DNA from 4 places in the Streptomyces sp. NPDC057099 genome. Region 3 is predicted to be linked to each of the others. Evidence: riboswitches for the same ligand, from Rfam matches in the RefSeq annotation. Region 3 holds a riboswitch; each other region holds the start of a gene.
What was found. Region 3 has a riboswitch for cyclic di-AMP ahead of ACFT4A_RS00835 (C40 family peptidase). Riboswitches for the same ligand answer to the same signal wherever they lie in the genome.

Region 1: another riboswitch for cyclic di-AMP. It lies ahead of ACFT4A_RS25835 (M23 family metallopeptidase); the one in region 3 lies ahead of ACFT4A_RS00835 (C40 family peptidase).
Region 2: another riboswitch for cyclic di-AMP. It lies ahead of ACFT4A_RS41345 (NlpC/P60 family protein); the one in region 3 lies ahead of ACFT4A_RS00835 (C40 family peptidase).
Region 4: another riboswitch for cyclic di-AMP. It lies ahead of ACFT4A_RS05920 (peptidoglycan DD-metalloendopeptidase family protein); the one in region 3 lies ahead of ACFT4A_RS00835 (C40 family peptidase).

What each region holds. Positions count from the first base shown of each region.
Region 1 covers NZ_JBHUTX010000023.1:84,654-89,916, forward strand. Annotated here, with positions in the region: gene ACFT4A_RS25810 (MarR family winged helix-turn-helix transcriptional regulator) at 1-2, opposite strand, end outside; gene ribA (GTP cyclohydrolase II) at 119-760, opposite strand; gene ACFT4A_RS25820 (MarR family transcriptional regulator) at 970-1,485, opposite strand; gene ACFT4A_RS25825 (dihydrofolate reductase family protein) at 1,578-2,705, shown strand; tRNA gene ACFT4A_RS25830 (tRNA-Met) at 2,780-2,853, shown strand; cyclic di-AMP (ydaO/yuaA leader) riboswitch at 3,147-3,303, shown strand; gene ACFT4A_RS25835 (M23 family metallopeptidase) at 3,315-4,346, shown strand; gene ACFT4A_RS25840 (aldo/keto reductase) at 4,494-5,263, shown strand, end outside.
Region 2 covers NZ_JBHUTX010000082.1:665-5,927, reverse strand. Annotated here, with positions in the region: gene pcrA (DNA helicase PcrA) at 52-2,529, opposite strand; cyclic di-AMP (ydaO/yuaA leader) riboswitch at 2,834-2,991, shown strand; gene ACFT4A_RS41345 (NlpC/P60 family protein) at 3,000-4,172, shown strand; gene ACFT4A_RS41340 (hypothetical protein) at 4,249-5,263, shown strand, end outside; gene ACFT4A_RS41335 (hypothetical protein) at 5,243-5,263, opposite strand, start outside.
Region 3 covers NZ_JBHUTX010000001.1:173,235-178,497, reverse strand. Annotated here, with positions in the region: gene ACFT4A_RS00845 (ATP-dependent Clp protease proteolytic subunit) at 32-667, shown strand; gene ACFT4A_RS00840 (hypothetical protein) at 675-983, shown strand; cyclic di-AMP (ydaO/yuaA leader) riboswitch at 1,329-1,541, shown strand; gene ACFT4A_RS00835 (C40 family peptidase) at 1,545-2,018, shown strand; gene ACFT4A_RS00830 (ATP-binding protein) at 2,084-2,542, opposite strand; gene ACFT4A_RS00825 (helix-turn-helix domain-containing protein) at 2,756-3,616, shown strand; gene ACFT4A_RS00820 (DUF397 domain-containing protein) at 3,626-3,856, shown strand; gene ACFT4A_RS00815 (8-amino-7-oxononanoate synthase) at 3,908-5,035, opposite strand; gene bioB (biotin synthase BioB) at 5,187-5,263, shown strand, end outside.
Region 4 covers NZ_JBHUTX010000003.1:277,355-282,617, forward strand. Annotated here, with positions in the region: gene ACFT4A_RS05910 (tyrosine-protein phosphatase) at 1-575, opposite strand, end outside; gene ACFT4A_RS05915 (alpha-galactosidase) at 755-2,848, shown strand; cyclic di-AMP (ydaO/yuaA leader) riboswitch at 3,171-3,327, shown strand; gene ACFT4A_RS05920 (peptidoglycan DD-metalloendopeptidase family protein) at 3,332-4,255, shown strand; gene ACFT4A_RS05925 (DUF6250 domain-containing protein) at 4,442-5,158, shown strand.

The DNA.
Region 1 (5,263 bases), on a different contig from region 3:
ACGAAACGTCACTTTCCATAAGCTTCGGGTACTGCGGAGATCACCCTCTTTCAAAGGCTGTACCCGATGAGCCGAGGGGCAAGCAGCCCCGGTTCAGCCCGGCCCGGCCGGACCCCGTTCAGCCGGCGCTGAGTTCCGTCAGCGCGGCCAGCGGCAGCGTGTGCTGGGTCTGGAGGACCTTGGCGCGCAGGTAGCGGACGTTGTGCGCGGTGGTGAACACGCCCGTGGGGACACGGTCGCGCACGTCGACGCCCAGGGTGCGCAACTGGTCCGCCTTGTCGGGGTTGTTGGAGAGCAGGTCCAGCTCCTCGATGCCCAGGGCCCGGAGCATCTGGGCCGCCGCCGTGTAGTCGCGGGCGTCCTCCGGCAGCCCGAGCGCCGCGTTCGCCTCGTACGTGTCGAGGCCCTCGTCCTGGAGGGCGTACGCGTCGAGCTTGTTGTAGAGGCCGATGCCCCGGCCCTCCTGGCGGAGGTAGAGGAGCACGCCGCCGCGGTCGGCTATGCGCTCGACCGCCTCGCGCAGCTGCGGACCGCAGTCGCAGCGGGCCGAGCCGAACACGTCCCCGGTCAGGCACTCGGAGTGCAGCCGCACCAGCGGGACCGGGCCCGGCTCGCCCAGGACGACGGCCACGTGTTCCTGCTGGTCGGCCAGTCCGTGGAAGGTGACGAGCTCGGCGTCGACCTGGTAGCCGTCGTGGAAGCGAAGCGGTACCCGGACGCGGGAGCGCGGGGTGGCGAGGGCGGCGGGGGTGTCGGGCATGCGGGGCCTCCGGGTTCCGTTCCTGTTCGGCTGCACAGCCGTCTGCTTCAGATTTGAAGCAGATCCACGGTTCGGAACACTACCCTTGCTTTAAATTTGAAGCAACGAGGTTCGGTTTCTTGTGACGTGCCTCACTGAAGCGCCTCAGAGGGCCGCGGGTGGCCTCACGAACGGGTCGTGGAGGACCCACGAACAGGCCGCGGAGGACCTCATGAGCAGGCCGTGGAGGACCTCCGCCGCCACGGCACGTCGTCCGACGTCGGCCGTGTCCCGTCCTCCTGGAGCCCCTGCGCGATCGCCGCGGAGATCTCCTCCAGCTGCGCCACCTGCTCCTCGCTGAGCCGGTCGAACACGAAGCTCCGCACGGTCTCGACATGCCCGGGCGCCGCGCGCTCCAGTACGGCGAACCCCGCCTCGGTCAGTGCGGCGATGCTGCCCCGCTTGTCGTACCGGCAGGCCTCGCGCCGCAGCATGCCGTCCTTCTCCAGCCGTGTCACCGCGTACGTCAGGCGGCTGCGCGTGATCTTCAGCCGCTCGGCGAGATCGGTCATGCGCAGGCGCTGTTCGGGGGACTCCGACAGGACGGACAGGATGGAGTAGTAAAGGTGCGGCATGCCGGCGTCCTGCTGGAGCTGCCGGTCGATCGCGTCCTCCAGGAGCAGCGAGGAGGCGATGTAGGCGCGCCAGGCGCGTTGCTCCTCGGGGGTGAGCCAGCGAGTCGTCATGCCGCCAGTGTAGGTTTGTTTCAAACTTGAACCAAGACCCGGCAGGCCCTAGGCCCCGCCGGTCCGCCGTCCCACCCGACCGGGGAGCGTCGATGCCTCACCCGTACGTCCTGCTGTCCGCCGCCGTCTCCCTCGACGGCTACCTGGACGACACCGGGCCCGAACGCCTGCTGCTGTCCGGCCCGGCCGACTTCGACCGGGTCGACGAGGTCCGGGCGTCCGTCGACGCGATCCTGGTCGGCGCCGGCACCATCCGCGCCGACAACCCGCGCCTGCTGGTCAACTCGGAAGAGCGGCGGGCCGCCCGCACAGCTGCCGGCCGGCCCGAATACCCCCTCAAGGTCACCGTCAGCGGCACCGGCGACCTCGACCCCGAGGCGCGGTTCTGGCACACGGGCGGCGAGAAGGTCCTCTACACGACCGACCAGGGCGCCGAGCGTGCCCGGACCCTCGGTCTCGCCACCGACGTGGTCCCCCTCGGCACCGACCTCGACTGGCGTCGGCTCCTCACCCACCTGCACGACGTACGGGGTGTGCGACGGCTCATGGTCGAGGGCGGCGGCCTGATCCACACCCAGCTCCTCACCCAGGGCCTGGCCGACGAACTCCAACTGGTCCTCGCCCCGCTCTTCGTGGGCGACCCGAAGGCCCCCCGCCTCTTCGGGCCCGGCGGCTACCAGGGCGGCCGGCTCCGGCTGCTGGAGACGCGGCGGATCGAGGACGTCGTCCTCATGCGCTACGAACCCACCGCCCCGGGCAGCGGCCCCCTCGCCACCGCCGCCGACCACCACTGGCTGGCCCTCGCCTGCGAACTGGCGGACCTCTGCCCGCCGTCGGACACGGCGTTCAGCGTGGGCGCGGTGGTGGTCGCGGCCGACGGCACGGAACTGGCCCGCGGCCACTCCCGCGAGGGCGGCGACCCTCTCGCGCACGCCGAGGAGGCGGCCCTGGCGAAGCTCGACCCGTCCGACCCGCGACTCGCCACCGCCACGGTCTACAGCAGCCTGGAGCCCTGCGCCCGCCGCGCCTCCCGCCCCGCACCCTGCGCCCGGCTGCTCCTCGACGCGGGCGTCCGCCGAGTGGTCACCGCCTGGCACGAGCCGGACACCTTCGTCCAGGACGCCGACGGCAGCGGAGTCCTGGCGGCCGGCGGGGCGATGGTCGTCGCCCTCCCGGAACACGAGCAGCGGGCCAAAGCCCCGAACCGTCACCTGCTCTAGGGGACGGATTCCGCTGCTGAGCATGAGGTGGTCAAGAGTGGTCCCGCGGATGGCGTACACTGGAATCACAACGACGCGGGGTGGAGCAGCTCGGTAGCTCGCTGGGCTCATAACCCAGAGGTCGCAGGTTCAAATCCTGTCCCCGCTACTGAAGGCCGAGGGCCGGAATCCGAAAGGGTTCCGGCCCTCGGTGTTTTCCGGTTTCCGTGCCGCCGTTACTGCCAGTGAGTGAAGCGCGCCGCTCCGCATAGCAACTGACATGCCGTCAATACCCGGTCGTCACTTACGGAGCGGGTAACTCGCCCGATTTACGCCGGTCATGGCAGGTAAGTCCGCACGAAAAAGGTTAATGATCAAGTGGAATCGCTGGAATCCACTCCCCGGGTCTATTAACGTTCGATAACGCAGCGCGGTCGTCCCAGCCGTCACAGAAGGCGGCTCCGTGCGCACGCGCCGAATCCCGAAAGGGAACCGGGGAACCACCACTTGGGGTGAATCGGGCGTAAACCACCGTGGAAGCACGGCCGGTATACGCGCGTAGGAGACCTTCCTGCTCCGAACCCGTCAGCTAACCCGGTAGGCGAGAAGGAAGGAAAGGAGTACGCCCACGTGGCGTCCAACCGGCCTGCCCCCGCGGCCCCGTTCGCGCGGAACCAGCGCGACACCGAGACTTTCGGCTACGGCGGTCAGCGCACCGACGAGGGCCCGTTCCAGGAGTGGAACCCCACCGAGGAATCCATCCGTCCCGTCCGTGGCCGGCATCGCGTCACCAAGCAGCGCGGCGGAGGTCTCGCCCGCAGCTCCACCGTCCTGGGCGTCGGCGTCATAGCCGCCGTGGGCGCGGGCGGCATGGCCAGCGCCCAGACCGGCAAGCCGCCGGTCTCCATCTCCGTGCCGGACCTGCCCTCGGTGGGTTCCCTCATCTCGGACGACGACACCCCCGCGGGCTCCTCGACTCCGCTCAGCGGTCTCGGCAAGGCCACGGCGGACACCGAGGAGAACTCCTCCGGCGCCGGCGAGGCGCTGCGCGCCCGGATCATGGCCCAGGTCGAGTACCAGCAGGACCAGATCGACACCAAGGCCGCGCAGGACGCCGCCGACGCCGCCGAGAAGGCGGCCGCGGAAGCCGTGGCCAAGGCGGAGAAGGAAGCCAAGGACAAGGCCGCCGAGGCCAAGCGGAAGGCGGAGGAGGAGGCCAAGAAGAAGGCCGAGGCCGAGCGTCTCGCCGCCCTCGCCAAGCAGTTCACGCTGCCGACCTCCGCGTACACCCTCACCTCGACCTTCGGTCAGGCCGGCGCCTACTGGTCCTCCGGCTACCACACGGGTCTCGACTTCGCCGCCCCCACGGGCACGCCGATCAAGGCGGTGCACAGCGGCACCATCACCGAGGCGGGCTGGAACGGCTCGTACGGCTACAAGACGGTCCTCACCCTCGATGACGGCACGGAGATCTGGTACGCGCACCAGTCCTCCATCGGCGTCAGCGTCGGCCAGAAGGTCAGCACGGGCGATGTCATCGGCCGTGTCGGCGCCACCGGCAACGTCACCGGCGCCCACCTGCACCTCGAGGTGCACTCCGGTGGCTCCAGCAGCGGGATCGACCCGATGGCGTGGCTGCGGGGCAAGGGACTGAACCCGTAAGCGGCGCAAGCCAGTCGAAGCACCGGCGGCCCTGACGACGACCCCCCGACGTCAGGGCCGCCGGTTTTCGGTGTGTGCGGGGGCGTTTACAGGACCTTTGCGTCTGTCCTGGAATGAGCCGCTCCGGCATGGCCGTTGACGAGGAGCATGACTTCTCTTCGCAAGCTCGGCTCCTCCGACCTCGAAATCTTCCCGCTCGCCCTCGGTGGCAACGTCTTCGGCTGGACCGCCGACGAGGCGCAGTCGTTCGCCGTGCTCGACGCGTACACCGCCGCCGGCGGCAACTTCGTCGACACCGCCGACGTGTACTCGGCGTGGGTCGACGGCAACCAGGGCGGCGAGTCCGAGACCGTCCTCGGCAAGTGGCTCGAGGTGCGCGGCAATCGAGCCGATGTCGTCGTCGCCACCAAGGTCAGCCAGCACCCCGAGTTCCAGGGCCTGTCCGCCGCCAACATCAAGGCCGCCGCCGACGCCTCGCTGCGCCGGCTGCGCACCGACTACATCGACCTCTACTACACCCACTTCGACCAGCCCGATGTGCCGGTGGAGGAGATCATCGGGGCGCTCGACGAGCTGGTGAAGGCCGGGAAGGTGCGGCACATAGCCGCCTCCAACATCTCGGCGGAGCGGCTGCGGGCCTCCCTGGAGTTCTCCGACCGCGAGGGCCTCGCCCGGTATGTCGCCCTCCAGCCCCACTACAACCTGGTCTCCCGCGACACCTACGAGGGTGAGCTCCTGGACCTCGCCGAGCGCTCCGGCCTGGCGGCCGTCCCGTACTACGCGCTCGCGTCCGGCTTCCTCACCGGCAAGTACCGGCCCGGTACGACCGTCGACAGCGCGCGGGCCGGCGGCGCCGCCAAGCACCTGGAGACCGACCGTGGCCTCCGCGTCCTCGCCGCCCTCGACGAGATCGCCAC
Region 2 (5,263 bases), on a different contig from region 3:
GGAGGCTCACCTCACAGGACTACCGCCTCACAGGGCTACCGCCGCACCGGGCTACAGCTTCTCCACCGGCGCGTACCGCAGCAGCAGCCGCTTCGGCTTGTCCCCGAAGTCGATCGTCGCCTCGGCGTTCGCGCCCGTGCCCTTGACCGCCACGACGGTGCCGAGCCCGAACTGGTCGTGTGTGACCCGGTCCCCGACCGCCAGTGACACGACCGGCTTCTCGGCGGTGCGGCGCGTGGCGAAACCGGAGGCGCCCGACGCCGAGGAACGCGAACGGGACGACGACAGCGAGGCCGCCACGGCGGAGACCGGCCCGGAGGACGCGGGTGCGGTCGCACCGGTCCGCTTCCACTCCAGGTGGGTCGGCGGGATCTCCTCCAGGAACCGGGAGGGCGGGTTGTAGGACGGCTGACCCCAGGCGCTGCGCAGGGTGGAGCGCGTCAGATAGAGCCGTTCCCGCGCGCGCGTGATGCCCACGTACGCCAGGCGCCGCTCCTCCTCCAGTTCCTTGGTCTGGCCGAGGGCGCGCATGTGCGGGAAGACGCCGTCCTCCATGCCGGTCAGGAAGACGACCGGGAACTCCAGGCCCTTGGCGGTGTGCAGGGTCATCAGGGTGATGACGCCGTCGCCGTCCTCCTCGTCGGGGATCTGGTCGGAGTCGGCGACCAGCGCGACCTTCTCCAGGAAGTCGGCCAGGGTTCCTTGCTCGTCCTCGCCGCGCTCCTGCTCGAACTCCATGGCGACGGCGGCGAGTTCCTGGAGGTTCTCGATCCGGGTCTCGTCCTGCGGGTCGGTGGAGGCCTGCAGTTCGGCGAGGTATCCCGTGCGCTCCAGGATGGCCTCCAGCACGGTGGCGGGGCCGGCGCCGGACTCGACGACCGTACGGAGGTCCTCCATCAGCGTGTTGAACCGCTTGACGGCGTTGGTGGAGCGCGCGGCCATGCCGTACGCCTCGTCGACGCGCTTCAGCGCCTGCGGGAAGCTGATCTTCTCCCGCTGGGAGAGGGCGTCGATCATCGCCTCGGCGCGGTCGCCGATGCCCCGCTTGGGCACGTTGAGGATCCGGCGCAGCGGCACCGAGTCCTCCGGGTTGGCCAGCACGCGCAGGTAGGCCAGGACGTCCCGGACCTCCTTGCGCTCGTAGAAGCGGACGCCGCCGACGACCTTGTAGGGCAGGCCGACGCGGATGAAGATCTCTTCGAAGACACGGGACTGGGCGTTGGTGCGGTAGAAGACGGCGACGTCGCCCGCCTTCGCCTCGCCCGCGTCGGTGAGACGGTCTATCTCGTCGGCGACGAACTGCGCCTCGTCGTGCTCGGTGTCGGCGACGTAGCCGGTGATCTGCGCGCCCGTGCCCGCGTTGGTCCACAGGTTCTTGGGGCGGCGGGACTCGTTGCGCTCGATGACCGCGTTGGCCGCGCTCAGGATCGTCTGCGTGGAGCGGTAGTTCTGCTCGAGCAGGATCGTCGTCGCGTCCGGGTAGTCCTCCTCGAACTGGAGGATGTTGCGGATCGTCGCGCCGCGGAAGGCGTAGATCGACTGGTCGGCGTCACCCACCACGCACAGCTCGGCGGGCGGCAGGTCGTCGGCGCTGGGCGGTACGTCGACGGGGTGCTCGGAGGTGCCCACGAGCTCCCGGACGAGGGAGTACTGGGCGTGGTTGGTGTCCTGGTACTCGTCCACGAGGACGTGGCGGAAGCGGCGGTGGTAGTGCTCGGCGACGTCCGGGAAGGCGCGCAGCAGGTTGACCGTCGTCATGATCAGGTCGTCGAAGTCGAGGGCGTTCGCCTCGCGCAGCCGCGACTGGTACATCGCGTAGGCCTGGGCGAGGGTCTTCTCGAAGCCGTCGGCGGCCTGGGCGGCGAAGTCCTCCTCGTCGATCAGCTCGTTCTTCAGGTTGCTGATCTTGGCGCTGAAGGACTTCGGCGGGAAGCGCTTGGGGTCGAGGTCCAGGTCGCGGCAGACCAGGGCCATCAGGCGCTTGGAGTCGGCGGCGTCGTAGATCGAGAAGCTCGACGTGAAGCCGAGCCTCTTGCTCTCCCGGCGCAGGATGCGCACGCAGGCGCTGTGGAACGTCATCACCCACATGGCGTTCGCGCGCGGGCCGACGAGCTGCTCGACGCGCTCCTTCATCTCGCCGGCGGCCTTGTTGGTGAAGGTGATGGCGAGGATCTGGCCCGGGTGGACGCTCCGCTCGGCGAGCAGGTGGGCGATGCGGTGCGTGAGCACGCGGGTCTTGCCGGAGCCGGCGCCGGCCACGATGAGCAGCGGGGAGCCGGAGTGCACGACGGCGGCGCGCTGGTTGTCGTTCAGCCCCTCCAGGAGCGCGGCGGCGTCCACCGGCGGGCGCGCGGCGCCGTCCCGGTAGTAGGCGTCGCGGTCCGGCGGCACGTCGAACTTCCCGCCGAACAGATCGTCCGGAACGTGCTCCGGTCCGTGTTCGTCCTCGGGCGGCGGCGGGGGCTCGTCCGCTGGGCCCCGCTGGGCCTGGAGGTCCGCCAGGAAGCTGTCGTCAAAGAGGCTGCTCATCGCTCTCCGAGTCTAGGGCGCCCCACTGACAGCCCGCCGCCGCCCTGAGAACATCGCCGAAACGACCCCCCTGTCACCCTCCAGGGCCATGCGAACACAGGCCGCTACGGCCTTCACAATTGCGCGCGAATGATGACCAACCCCCCTCGATTGATCACTCTCGGCGACGTTCATGAGCAAGGTCACGGAAATGTATCGGGCATATCACCCATCAACCTTCACAAGGACCACACGAGTTGGCTACCGTGCGAGGAGGTCACACGACCCCCACCGGCGAACGTCGCCGGGCCGCGTGGCCTCCGCCGAGTCCGGCGTGCCGCAGCGGCAGCCAGAGCCGGGGACCCACCGAGACCCCGGGGTGAATCGGCCCGACTCCCTTTCCGGAGAAGGCCGTAGGGCAACCCTTCCGAAGCACCCGCCCGAACCCGACAGCTAACCCGGTAGGCGGAGCATGGAAGGAGTCGCCTCCCTTGGCGTCGCACCGCAAGTCGCGTCCTACGGGTTCGCGCGTGGCAGGCATACGGACCCCCGCCCTCGCAACGGCGGCCCTCACCTCCGTGGCCCTGCTGTCCCAGTCGGCCAACGCCGCCCCCGAGGCCGACGACAAGCCCAGTCTCGAGGAAGTCGAGAAGAAGGTCGACGACCTCTACCGCCAGGCGGGGTCCGCGACCGAGAAGTACAACGGGGCCAAGGAGAAGACCGCCAAGCAGCGCAAGCGTGTCGACACCCTCCTCGACGACGTCGCCCAGCGCACCCAGAAGCTCAACGAGGCGCGGGAGGAGCTGGGCACCTTCGCCGCCGCCCAGTACCGCACCGGCGCCTCCGCCCCGGACACCGCCACGTTCCTGCTCGCGGACACCCCGCAGGACTACTTCGACCAGACCCAGCTGATGGACCGGATGACCGGCCGTCAGAAGGTGGCGGTCGACGACTACATCACCCAGCAGTCAGAGACGATGGAGAAGCGTCAGGAGGCCACCGAGAGCCTCGAGACGCTCACCGAGTCACAGGGCGACCTGAAGACGGCCAAGGCGACCGTCCAGAGGAAGCTCGCCGACGCGCGCGAGCTGCTGTCGAAGCTGACCGCCGAGGAGAAGGCGCGGCTCGCGGCGATCGAGAAGGAGAAGCAGCAGGAGGCCGCCCGCAAGGCCGCCGAGCTGGCCCGGCAGCAGGCCGAGCAGCAGAAGGAGCGGGAACAGGAGCGGGAGGCCGCCCAGCAGCAGGGCGGCGGTTCCTCCTCGGCGGGTTCGTCCTCGTCGTCCACGGCGCCCGACTCCTCGTACGCCACCAAGGCCGACAAGGCGCTCGCCTTCGCCCGCGCCCAGATCGGCAAGCCGTACGTCTGGGGCGCCACCGGCCCCGGCTCCTACGACTGCTCCGGCATCACCCAGGCCGCCTGGAAGGCCGCCGGGGTGACCCTGCCGCGCACGACGTACGACCAGGTCAACGCCGGCACCACGGTCCCCCTGGCCGACGCACAACCCGGTGACCTGGTCTTCTTCTACGACGATGTCACCCACGTGGGCATCTACATCGGCAACGGCATGATGATCCACGCTCCGAAGCCCGGCACGTACGTGCGCGAGGAGTCGATCTACTACGACGGCGAGTCGTCGATCCACAGCGTGGTGCGGCCGGCCTGACGGGTCTCGCAGGTTTTTGGGCCCCCGCGCGCGTGCCCTGCCCGTAACGCGCGCGGGGCCTCCTAGCATCGGCCCCATGCCCGGCCCCTCCCCCTCCGTCGCCTGGTGGGCGCAGCGTGCTCCGGCGGCCAGTGCCGCCGTGCTGGCGACCGGCACCCTGTCGGTCGGCCTGGATCTGGCGGGGTACGAGGTCCTCTCCCGCATCACCCTCGGCCTGGCCTGCGCGGCCTGGCTGCTGTTCGCCGCGGACTTCACCCGGCGGCTGCTGCGGGCCGGGAGCAGATGGCGGGCGTACACGCGCAGGCCCGGCGTCCTAGAGAGTGTGACGACGGCGGCCCTCACCACCGTGGCGGCGACGGCCGTCCTGGGGACCGCCTTCTCGACGGCCGGCTCCCAGGCTCTGGCCGTGACGCTGCTGGTGCTCGCCGTGCTGCTCTGGCCGGTGCCGCTCGTCCTCGTCCCGCAGGGCGGGGAGCGGCGCGGGCCCGGGACGGTGTTCGCGCGCTGCCTGGCCACGCAGGGGCTCGCCGTGCTCGGTGCGACGCTGGCCGCGGCCGAGTCGGAGGCGTGGCTCGCGCACGCGGCGCTGGTGCTGTTCTGGCTGGGGCTGGTGCTGTACGTCCTCGCCCTGGCCCGTTTCGATGTGCGGCAGGTGGCCGAGGGGACCGGCGATCACTGGCTCGCGGGCGGGGCGCTCGCCCTCTCGGCGCTCGCCGGGGCACGGCTGCTCAGCGCCGACAGCGCGCGTCTGTACCTGTGGAACGAGGACGACCGGGACGTCCTGCGCACCGTGACCGTCGCACTGCTCGTGCTCGCGCTGGTCTGCTATGCCGTCCTGCTCGCCGCCGAGTTCTTCTGGCCCCGGCCCCGCCATGACGTCCGCCGCTGGGCGACCGTGTTCACCTGGGCCAAGACGGGGACGGCGGCACTGGCCGTCGCCGTCGCCCTGGACGTCTCCTGGCTCGACGGCTTCGGGGAGGCGCTGTTGTGGATCGCGGTGGCCGCGTGGCTCGTGGCCGCCGTCTGGACGGCCGCCTCGGCCCGGTCCGGGGTGCGGACCGGGCGCCATGTCAGGTCCAGAGCACGGCGAT
Region 3 (5,263 bases):
AGGACAGCCCTGCCGCGAGGAGGGGTTCACCATGACCCGACCGTCCGCCCGTCATGTGCTGCCCGAGCTCACGGAACGCACGAGTTCCGGGCAACGGACCATGGACCCGTACTCGAAGCTGCTGGAGGAGCGGATCGTCTTCCTCGGGACGCCGGTGGACGAGATCTCGGCGAACGACGTGATGGCTCAGTTCATGTACCTCGAGCACCAGGCCCCGGACCGCGACATCCAGCTCTACATCAACTCCCCCGGCGGCGCGTTCCACGCGATGACGGCCCTCTACGACACGATGCGCTACGTCACCTGCGACGTGGAGACGGTCTGCCTGGGCCAGGCCGGGGCGGCCGCCACGGTGCTGCTGGCGGCCGGCACGCCGGGCAAGCGGTCCATGCTGCCGGACGCGCGCCTGGTGATCCATCAGCCTTCCCTGCCCGAGCCGGTCCAGGGACAGGCCAGTGATCTGGCGATCCAGGCCGACGAGCTGCTGCGGATCCGGACCCGCATGGAGGAGATGCTCGCGCTGCACACGGGCCGCACCCGGGAGCAGGTGAGCGAGGACATCGAGCGGGACAAGATCCTCACCGCCCGGGAGGCGGTGGAGTACGGCCTGGTGGACCGGATCGTCCCCGACCGCAAGGCCACCATGGCCGCGCCGACCGGAAGGTGAGCCGCCGGTGCTGCCGCCCGAACTGCCGCCGCTGCCCGCCCTGACCCGTGCGGAGGCGGAGCTGATCGACCGTTATCTGGAGGTCGTGGACCTGCTCGGCCGCGTCAATCCGGCGCTGCACGGCGACACCTACCGCGGACTGCGCGCCGCCCAGGCCCTGGTCGGCAAGGCGACCGCGCTGCGTGACGCGCTGGCCCTGATGCACCAGCGGGGCGAGACGGAGCTGCACGCCGACACACTGGCCCGGGCGCTGCGGGTGCTGGACGGCGAGCGCCGCACCGCCCGCGTCACCCTGCCCCCGGAGTCCGTCGGTTGACGCGGAGCCGGCCGATCCATCGGCCCGGACGCGCGCTCTGTCGACGTGGCGTCCGGGCTTGAGTCGAAACGGGCCAAACGACGTACCGCTGTTCGGAGTAGACGGGACACCAATTTTTGGACCGTCACGGTTGCGCGACGCGCACGCCGGAGGAGCGGAATTAGACATTCCGTCGCTGGTCCGGCGGTGCGCGGCGTGGTGGACACCCGGTCGAACACAGACGTGTCCACCCGAACGGGTGAGTGGTGAGTAACAACACAAATCCCCGGTTCCGTTGGGATTTCATGACAACCATCAGTCAAGATCCCTGACTGACGACAAGACCCCGCCACAGCGGCGGGGCGATCCGGGCGGACGCCGAGTCCTGCCGCCGCCTGGATGACCGGTCGACAGGAGTGGATCGGCAGGAGTGGAGGACCCAAGCACGACGGGTCGCCGGGACGGTCACGCCATGACCGGAACCGAGCAGCCCTTGGGGTGAAGCCGCGTCAGCGGCCGGGCAACTTCGCCAGCCCGAATCCGACAGGTCATCCTTCACAGGCGGCTGACGAAGGGTTGCGCATGACTGCGCTCAATCGTGTCCCGTCGCTCATGGTCCGGGCCGGTACGGCCTCGGCCCTCACCATCGCCGCCGTGGGCGGCTCGATCGTGGCCCCCGGCCTCTCCTCCGAGGCATCGGCAGCCACGTCGGCGACCAAGGCACTCCAGATAGCGGCCTCGAAGAAGGGATCGCCCTACAAGTACGGCGCCACCGGCCCGCACCGGTTCGACTGCTCGGGCCTCACGCTGTACTCGTTCAAGAAGGTCGGCAAGAAGCTGCCGCGCACTGCCGCCCAGCAGTACAACAAGACCCGCCACATCTCCGCCCAGAACCGCAAGGCGGGAGACCTGGTGTTCTTCCACTCGGGCCGGAACGTGTACCACGTGGGTATCTACGCGGGTAAGAACAAGCTCTGGCACGCCCCGAAGAGCGGGGACGTGGTGCGGCTGCAGAAGATCTGGACCAAGAGTGTCTGGTACGGGCGCGTGAAGTGATCCCACGGGCGTGCGGCGCTGCCTGAGACGCGCCGCCGCACGCCCACGGCGGCTGCGCGGTGGGGCTACGGCTCCTGCTGTCCCGCCGCCGTCATGGGCTGGGCCGGGACGGTCCAGGGAAGTTCGACGGAGATGGTCTTGCCGCCCTCGCGGGTGGGGCGGATCCTGAGCCTGCCGCCGCATTCGGCGGTCAGCCAGCGGATGATGACCAGGCCGCGGCCGTTGTCCTGCTGGACGGCGGCGGGGAGCCGTCTGGGGAGCCGTGGGTGGCTGTCCGTGACACCGATGCGCAGCCGTTCGTCGCGGTCCAGGGCGACGTCCACCGTGAACGTGGGCGACTGCCCGAAGGTGTGCTGGACGGCGTTGGTGGCGAGCTCGGAGATGATCAGCCGGACGGTGTCGGACACCTCCGTGTACGCCGGCAGGCCCCACTCCGCCAGCGTGTCCACCACGTAGGCACGCGCTGCGGAGACCGAGGCGGGATCGCTCGGCAGAGTGACGGATGATTCCAAATGGTCTGCCATGGCGACGTCGTCCCTTTCCCACGGGACCGCAGCCCGACACGGAGCGGACGGTTCGAGTACGGTCCCGGACTGGTGCTTCGCCGCCAGAGTGCCACCAGAACACCCGCGAAGGGCGGCGATCCACCAAGATATGCATATATCTGTCGCCCAAAGCGGTGAACTCTACGACGCGAGACCGTATTCGGGTGGCTCGGAAGGAGTAAGGAGAAGCCCATGCAGCACGGTCCCGCGGTGCGCCGCCGGAAACTGGGCGCCGAACTGCGCGCGCTGCGCACCTCGGCGGGTCTCACCAGCGGTGAGGCCGCCCGGCTGGTGGGCTGGCACCAGTCCAAGGTCAGCCGGATCGAGACGGGCACGAGCGGGGTGAAACCGGCCGATGTGCGGTTACTTCTCGACACCTACGGTGTGACGGACTCCCAACTTCGCGAACTGCTCCTGGTGTTGGCGGAATCCGACGACGGGAGCGGCCGGCACCACTGGTGGCACGCCTACCGCGGGGTGCTGCCGCCGACCTACCGGGACTTCATCAGCCTGGAGTCGCAGGCCACCGCCATGCGCACGCTGGAGACCACCGTCGTCCCGGGGCTGCTCCAGACGCCCGAGTACGCGCGCGCGGTGACGAAGGCCGCGGTGGAGGGGCTGTCGGAGGACCGGCTCGACACGCTGGTCGAGGTGCGACTGGCCCGGCAGGACGTGCTGCGCGCGGATCCGCCGCTGGAGCTGAGCGCCGTCCTGGACGAGGCCGTGCTGCGGCGGGAGGTGGGCGGGCCCGGGGTCATGTCCCGGCAGCTGGAACGCCTGGTCGAGGCCGCACGCTTGCCCCAAGTGCGGCTCCAGGTACTGCCGTTCGCCGCCGGAGCACACATCGGTGTTACCGGCCCTTTCGTTGTCTTCTCATTTTCGAGCACTTCTGATCTGAACGTGGTTGTTCTCGACCACTTGACGAGTAGCCTCTACCTCGAACGGAAAGAAGACCTCCAGGCCTACACGGAGGCCTTCAACGCCCTTCAGATCCACGCCCTTTCGCCCGAGGACTCGTTGGATTACATCGCCGGGACAGCCGCCGGCGCGTAAGGAGGCACCATGCGTGCACTGCCTCGTCATGTCCCCTCAAGCATCGAACTGCACGGTGTGCGGTGGTTGCGCAGCAGCTACAGCACCGGCGCGAACAACTGCGTCGAGACCGCGTGTCCGGACACCCCGCCCTGGGCCGGACTGCTCGCCGTGCGCGACTCCAAGGACCCGGCCGGGCCCGCGCTGCTCTTCTCATCGAGGAGCTGGGCGGAGTTCACGGCCGCGGTCGACCACATCTGACCGTTTCTGATCAGTCCGTCATCGTGTGACGCACGGCCGTGTCACGCCGACTCATGGCCGCGTCTCGCCGATCAGCCGTACAGCGCGTTCGATCTGTTCCCCGGTCAGGTCCGCGCGGGCGGTCAGCCTGAGTCGCGAGATGCCGTCGGGCACGGAAGGAGGACGGAAGCAGCCCACGGCCAGGCCCGCCGCGCGGCACTCGGCCGCCCAGCGCACGGCGTCCTCGGGAGAGGGCGCACGCACCGAGACCACCGCGGCGTCCGGACGTACCGCTTCCAGACCCGCGGCGGTCAGGCGTGCGTGCAGTTCGCCCGCCACCGCGCGGGCCCGTGCCGCCCGCTCCGGCTCGCGGCGCAGCAGCCGCAGGGCCGACAGGGCCGCCCCCGCCGCCGCGGGGGCGAGTCCCGTGTCGAAGATGAACGTCCGTGCCGCGTTGACCAGGTGGTCGATCACCCGGGCGGGGCCGAGGACGGCTCCGCCCTGGCTGCCGAGCGACTTGGACAGCGTGACCGTGACGACGACGTCGTCGGCGCCCGCGAGCCCCGCCGCGTGCGGGCCGCCCCGGCCGCCGTCCCCGAGGACGCCCAGGCCGTGGGCGTCGTCGACCACCAGCCCGGCGCCGTGCTCCCGGCAAGCCGCGGCGAGGGCCGCGAGCGGGGCCGCGTCGCCGTCGACCGAGAAGACCGTGTCGGACACGGCGATCGCGGCGCCCTCGTGTGCCGAGAGTGCCTTGCGGACGGCGTCCGGCTCGGCGTGCGCCACCACCTGGGTCGTGCCGCGGGCCAGCCGGCAGCCGTCGATGAGCGAGGCATGGTTGCCCGCGTCGGAGACGATCAGAGAGCCGTGCGGGGCCAGCGCGGTGACCGCCGCGAGGTTGGCCGCGTAGCCGGAGGAGAAGACGAGGGCCGCCTCGGCACCGCAGAATTCGGCCAGTTCCCGTTCCAGTTCCGCGTGCAGTTCGGTGCTGCCGGTGACGAGCCGGGAGCCGGTGGAACCGCCGCCCCAGACCCGCGCGGCACGGGCCGCGCCCTCGGTGACCTCGGGGTGCCGGGCCAGCCCCAGGTAGTCGTTGCTCGCCAGATCGAGGAGCGGTGAGGCTGCCGGACGGGGGCGCAGAGTCCGTACGAGTCCGGCGCGGCGGCGCACCCGCGCCTGCTCGTCGATCCAGCCGAACGCCATGGGTGGTCCTCCGGGAGAATTTGTAGGCAGTGCACAGACACTAGCGGGACCACCAGCAGGTCAGTATGTGGCAATACCCACACGTCGAAGCGACTCTGTTGTACGAACTCTCCTTGGCCCGGAGCGGGTCCGTAGGACAGGATCGGCTCTCATGGACCTGCTGAACACGCTGGTGGACAAGGGGCTTCGGCGCGAGCTGCCGACCCGCGAAGAGGCACTCGCCGTCCT
Region 4 (5,263 bases), on a different contig from region 3:
TTTTCGTTCGACTTCAGGTAGTCCTCGACGATCGCCTCGCGCTCGACGCCCACCGCGAGCAGCGTCACCGCGACCGACAGGCCCGCGCGGTCCTTGCCCGCCGCGCAGTGCATCAGCGCGGGGACGCTGTCCTCGGCGAGCGCGTGCAGCACCTTCGAGTGCTCGGCGGTGCGGTGCTTGATGATCGTGCGGTAGGACGCGATCATCCGGCCCGCGCCCTTGCCGTCCGAGAGGATCGCCCGCAGCTGCTCCAGGTCGCCGTCGCGGACCAGCTTCCAGAACTCGGCGCCGTCGGCGGGGTCGCTCAGCGGCAGGTTCACATTGCGCACGCCCGGCAGCTCGACGTCCGGCCCCTCGAGCTTCTGGTCGGCCTCGTTGCGGAAGTCGAAGATCGTGTGCAGGCCCAGGCCGGTCAGGAAGGCGGCGTCCTCACCGGTCGCGTGCGCGAGATGGCCGCTGCGGAACAGCACTCCCTGGCGCACCCGCCGACCGTCCACGGTCGGCAGTCCGCCCACATCACGGAAGTTGCGCACTGCGGCCAGCTCGGGTTCGGTCGACGGGACCTGCTGCGTCACGGGGGCTCCTCCCACACGGCGCCGTCGGCGCGGCTCGTCGACGGGCACCACTCGACGATACGACATGCCTGCCAGGGGCAATGAGTTGTCCACAGGCGTTGCCGGAAGCCCCCGCAGCCCTTGATGATGTTCGTGCCTGGTCGCACCTGGTCGGGCTTGTTCGAATCTGTGAGGGCTTGATGCTGGAGATCTCCGAAGACGGTCGTACATGGGTGCTCTCGGGGCCGGCCAGCAGTTACGCCGTCCATGTCACCGACCGGGACGAACTGCTGCACCTGCACTGGGGCGCCCGGATCGGCCTCGCCGACGCCGAGGCGCTGGCCGTCCGGCCGCTGCCGGACTACTGGGCCTTCGAGTCTCCGCTCGACGGACGCGAGGAGTACCCGGTCGAGGGCGGCCCCCGCTTCACCCGCCCCGCCCTGTCCGTGCGCACCGCCGAGCGGCGCGGCACCGAGTGGACCTACGAGGGGCATGACGCCGAGAACGCCGAGAACGCCGAGGACGGCGAGCTGCGGCTCCGCTTCCGCGACGGCGACCTCGCCGTCACGCTGCACTACCGGATGCGCTCCTCGGCCGATGTCGTCGAGCGCTGGGTGACCCTGGAGAACCACGGACCGTCCGTCGAGGTGCTGCGCGCCGACTCCGCCACCTGGACCCTGCCCGACCGCGACACCTGGCGGCTGTCCCAGCTGCACGGCCGCTGGGGCGCCGAGTCCCGGCTGACGCGCTCGACCCTCACCTACGGCGAGAAGATCATCGGCAGCCGTCGCGGCCACACCTCCCACCAGCATCTGCCGTGGGTCGCGCTCGACACCGACGCGACCGAGGAGCGCGGGGAGGTCTACGGCTGCGCCCTGGGCTGGTCCGGGTCCTGGCGGATGGCGGTGGCCCAACTCCCCGACGCGCGCGTGCAGATCACCGGCGGGGCCGGGTACGACGACTCGGGCCTGCTGACGCTGGGCACGGGCGAGTCGTACACGACCCCCGTCTTCGCCGGTCTCTGGAGCGACGGCGGCTTCGGCGGGGCGAGCCGCGCCTGGCACGCGTACCAGCGGACCCACGTCGTCCCGGACGCGGACCGGGACCGCCCGGTGCTGTTCAACTCCTGGGAGGCCACCGAGTTCGACATCTCCGAGGAGCAGCAGCGGGCGCTCGCCGAGCGGGCCGCCGGCATGGGCGTGGAGCTGTTCGTGGTCGACGACGGCTGGTTCGGGTCCCGGACCAGCGACCGGGCCGGGCTCGGTGACTGGACGCCCAACCCCGACCGCTTCCCGGGCGGGCTGAAGCCGCTCGCCGACCATGTGCACGGCCTCGGTATGCGGTTCGGGATCTGGGTCGAGCCGGAGATGGTCAACGCGGACAGCGACCTGTACCGCGCGCACCCCGACTGGGTGCAGTACCAACCGGGACGAAAGCGGACGGAATTCCGCAATCAGCTCGTGCTGAACCTCGCCCGCGAGGACGTCCAGGAGTATCTGTGGGAGCAGCTCGACGGGCTGCTCTCCAGCGCGCCGATCGACTACGTCAAGTGGGACTTCAACCGCTGCTTCAGCGACGCCGGGTGGCCGGACGACCCCTACCCGCAGCGGCTCTGGGTCGACCACGTCCGCGCCCTGTACGCCCTGCTGGACCGGCTGCGGGCGGCCCACCCCGGGGTGGCCTTCGAGTCCTGCTCGGGCGGCGGCGGCCGGATCGACCTCGGGGTGCTGGGCCGCACGGACCAGGTGTGGACCTCCGACAACACCGACCCGCTCGACCGGCTCGCCATCCAGCACGGCTTCAGCCAGATCCATCCGGCCCGGGTCATGGCCGCCTGGGTCACCGACAGCCCGAACGCCATGCTCAACCAGCGGGCCAGCTCCCTGCGGTTCCGGTTCGTCAGTGCCATGGCCGGGGTGCTCGGGGTGGGCGGCGACCTCACGCGCTGGACGGCGGAGGAGCTCGCCGAGGCGCGGCAGTGGGTGGGGCTCTACAAGGAGATCCGGCCCGTGGTGCAGCGCGGCGACCTGTACCGGCTGCGGCCCCCGGAGGGCGGCCTGAGCGCGGTGCAGTACGTCCTCGGCGACGAGGCCGTCGTCCTGGCCTGGCTCCAGGCGCAGCGCTACGGCGAGCCCGTTCCGGCGCTCCGGCTGCGGGGCCTCGACCCGACAGCAACGTACGAATGCCTCGAAACGGGCGAAGTTCACCGAGGGGCCGTACTGGCACATCACGGGCTGCGGGTCGGTCTGCGCGGGGACCTGGATGCCGCGGTCGTCCGCCTTAAGCGCAAGTAGTCGTTCTGTCCGAATAAGGCGAATAAGGCACTTCAGGTGTTTCGGCATAACGTGCCCCGATCGTAAAGGAGATGAGGTCGGGGTGCGTGACCATCGTCATATTCGTGACGATGTGTTGTCGTCATGTTCACGTAATTCTTGCGTTATTCAGGGGCATTGAGGGGAAGCAGAGATCGGAAATCCACGCTCGGTGACGGGAAATGTGCCGACGCGTCAAGAAAAACACCCTCACAGGCAACCGCAAGCTTGTCCCATTGCGTCTCGGTCGCTTACGTTCCACACCAATCCGGACGGACGCCTAATCCTGCCGCCGCCCGGAGCCCGCACACACTCACCCGTGTATGGCAGGAGCGGGGGACCCACAGGTACGACGCCTGTTCCGGTTCCCGGAACGGCTTGGGGTTCAGCCGCACTTCGGCGCGGCCGGGCATCTCCAGCCCGCACCCGACAGCTCACCTCGCAGGCGCCGGAGAGGAATCCGCCATGCCCGCGAAGGGTAAGCACCGCCGCCCGAAGTCCCAGCGTTTCACCCGCTCCATAGCCGTCGCCGGAACCGGCGGGGCCGCCCTCGCCCTTCCGCTCATGGGTGCCGCCGGCGCCCACGCCGCGACCCCGCAGTCGGCTCCGGAAAAGGCCGTCCAGTCCGCTCCGGCCGCTGAGAAGAAGGCCGCCGAAAAGGCCACGGGCGCCCACACGTACACCGTGAAGGCCGGCGACTATCTCGCGAAGATCGCCGACGACCAGAACGTCAGCGGCGGCTGGAAGAAGCTCTACGACGACAACCGTGACGTGGTCGGCTCCGACCCGTCGCTGATCCACCCAGGTCTCGAGCTCTCGGTCGGCGACAAGGCGGCGAGCGCGCCCAAGACGCAGTCGTCCGCGCCGAAGGCGGCCGAGAAGCCGAAGGCGTCGGCCGAGAAGTCGTCCGCCGTCGAGTCGTCCTCCAAGGCCGACACCGCCGCGAAGCCGGCCGCCGCCAAGCCGGCCGCCGAGGCCTCCGGCTTCAGCCTCCCGGTGGACGGCGCCGCCGTCGGCACCCCGTACCACATGTCCGGCAGCATGTGGTCCAGCGGCTACCACACCGGTGTCGACTTCGTCGTCCCGACCGGCACCTCGCTCAAGGCCGTCGGCGCGGGCACGGTCGTCTCCGCCGGCTGGGGCGGCGCGTACGGCAACCAGGTCGTCATCCAGCTCGAGGACGGCAAGTACGCGCAGTACGCCCACCTGTCCCAGCTCTCCGTCTCGGCCGGCCAGACCGTGACGGCCGGGCAGCAGATCGGTCTGTCCGGTGCGACCGGCAACGTGACCGGGCCGCACCTGCACTTCGAGATCCGCACCTCGCCCGACTACGGCTCGGACGTGGACCCGGTCGCCTACCTGCGCTCGCACGGCGTCTCCGTGGGCTGACCGATCGCACGACACCTGCCTGACACGCGGCCGAAGGCCGGACCCCGATCCCCGGGTCCGGCCTTCGGTGTGTGCGGCCGTCGATCGCCTTTCGCCTCAAGGGCCTCAAGGGATCGACAGGAAGCGGCAGTTGGGACACAGTGATCCCGTCGTGAGTGCAAGCGCTTTCTGAAGGAGCTGTGTCCCGTGCCGACCACCCGGAGAACGTTCGGAGCCCTGGCGGCCGGAGCCGCCCTGGCCGCCCTCGCCCCGACGGCGACCGCGAACGCCGCGCCCCGTCACCGCCGCCTGATCGCCCACGACGACTTCTGCCACGGCCTCGCCCAGTGGGCGACCGAACTCCAGGGCGGCGGCACGGTCACCGCCTCCCGCGGCGTCCTGGACATCGACGTGCCGAGCGGAGCGACCGTCTGGTTCCGGCGTCGCCTCGAAGGGCCGTACGTCCTCGAGTACACCGCCACGCCCGTCTCCGAGGGCGGGGTGAACGACCGGGTCTCGGACCTCAACAACTTCTGGAACGCGACCGACGTCCGCTCCCCGGGCGACCTCTTCGCGACGCCGCGTGGCGGGGCGCTGGAGGAGTACGACCACCTGACGACGTACTACGCCGGGTTCGGCGCCAACTACAACACCACGACCCGGCTGCGGCGTTACGTCGGCCAGGCCGGTGTGCGCCCCTTGGTCTACGACTACACCGAGCCGCTGCTGGTCCCGGGCGAGCCGAACCGGGTCCGGATCGTCTCCGACGGGTCGACGGTGCGCTGGTGGAACAACGGGCGGCTCGTCTTCGACTACACCGACCCGCAGCCGTACACGAGCGGGCACTTCGCCTTCCGGACCGTGTGGAGCCACTTCCGGATCACGGGCTTCCGGGTCTGGCGACTGACCCCGCAACATCCCTGAAGGGTGGCCTATTCCGGAGTTGGCGAACACTTTAGGAGTGGCTTATCTCACCGCCCGTCAACCCCTGCCTACGGTCGCGTAGGTCACATTCGAGGGTGAATCATG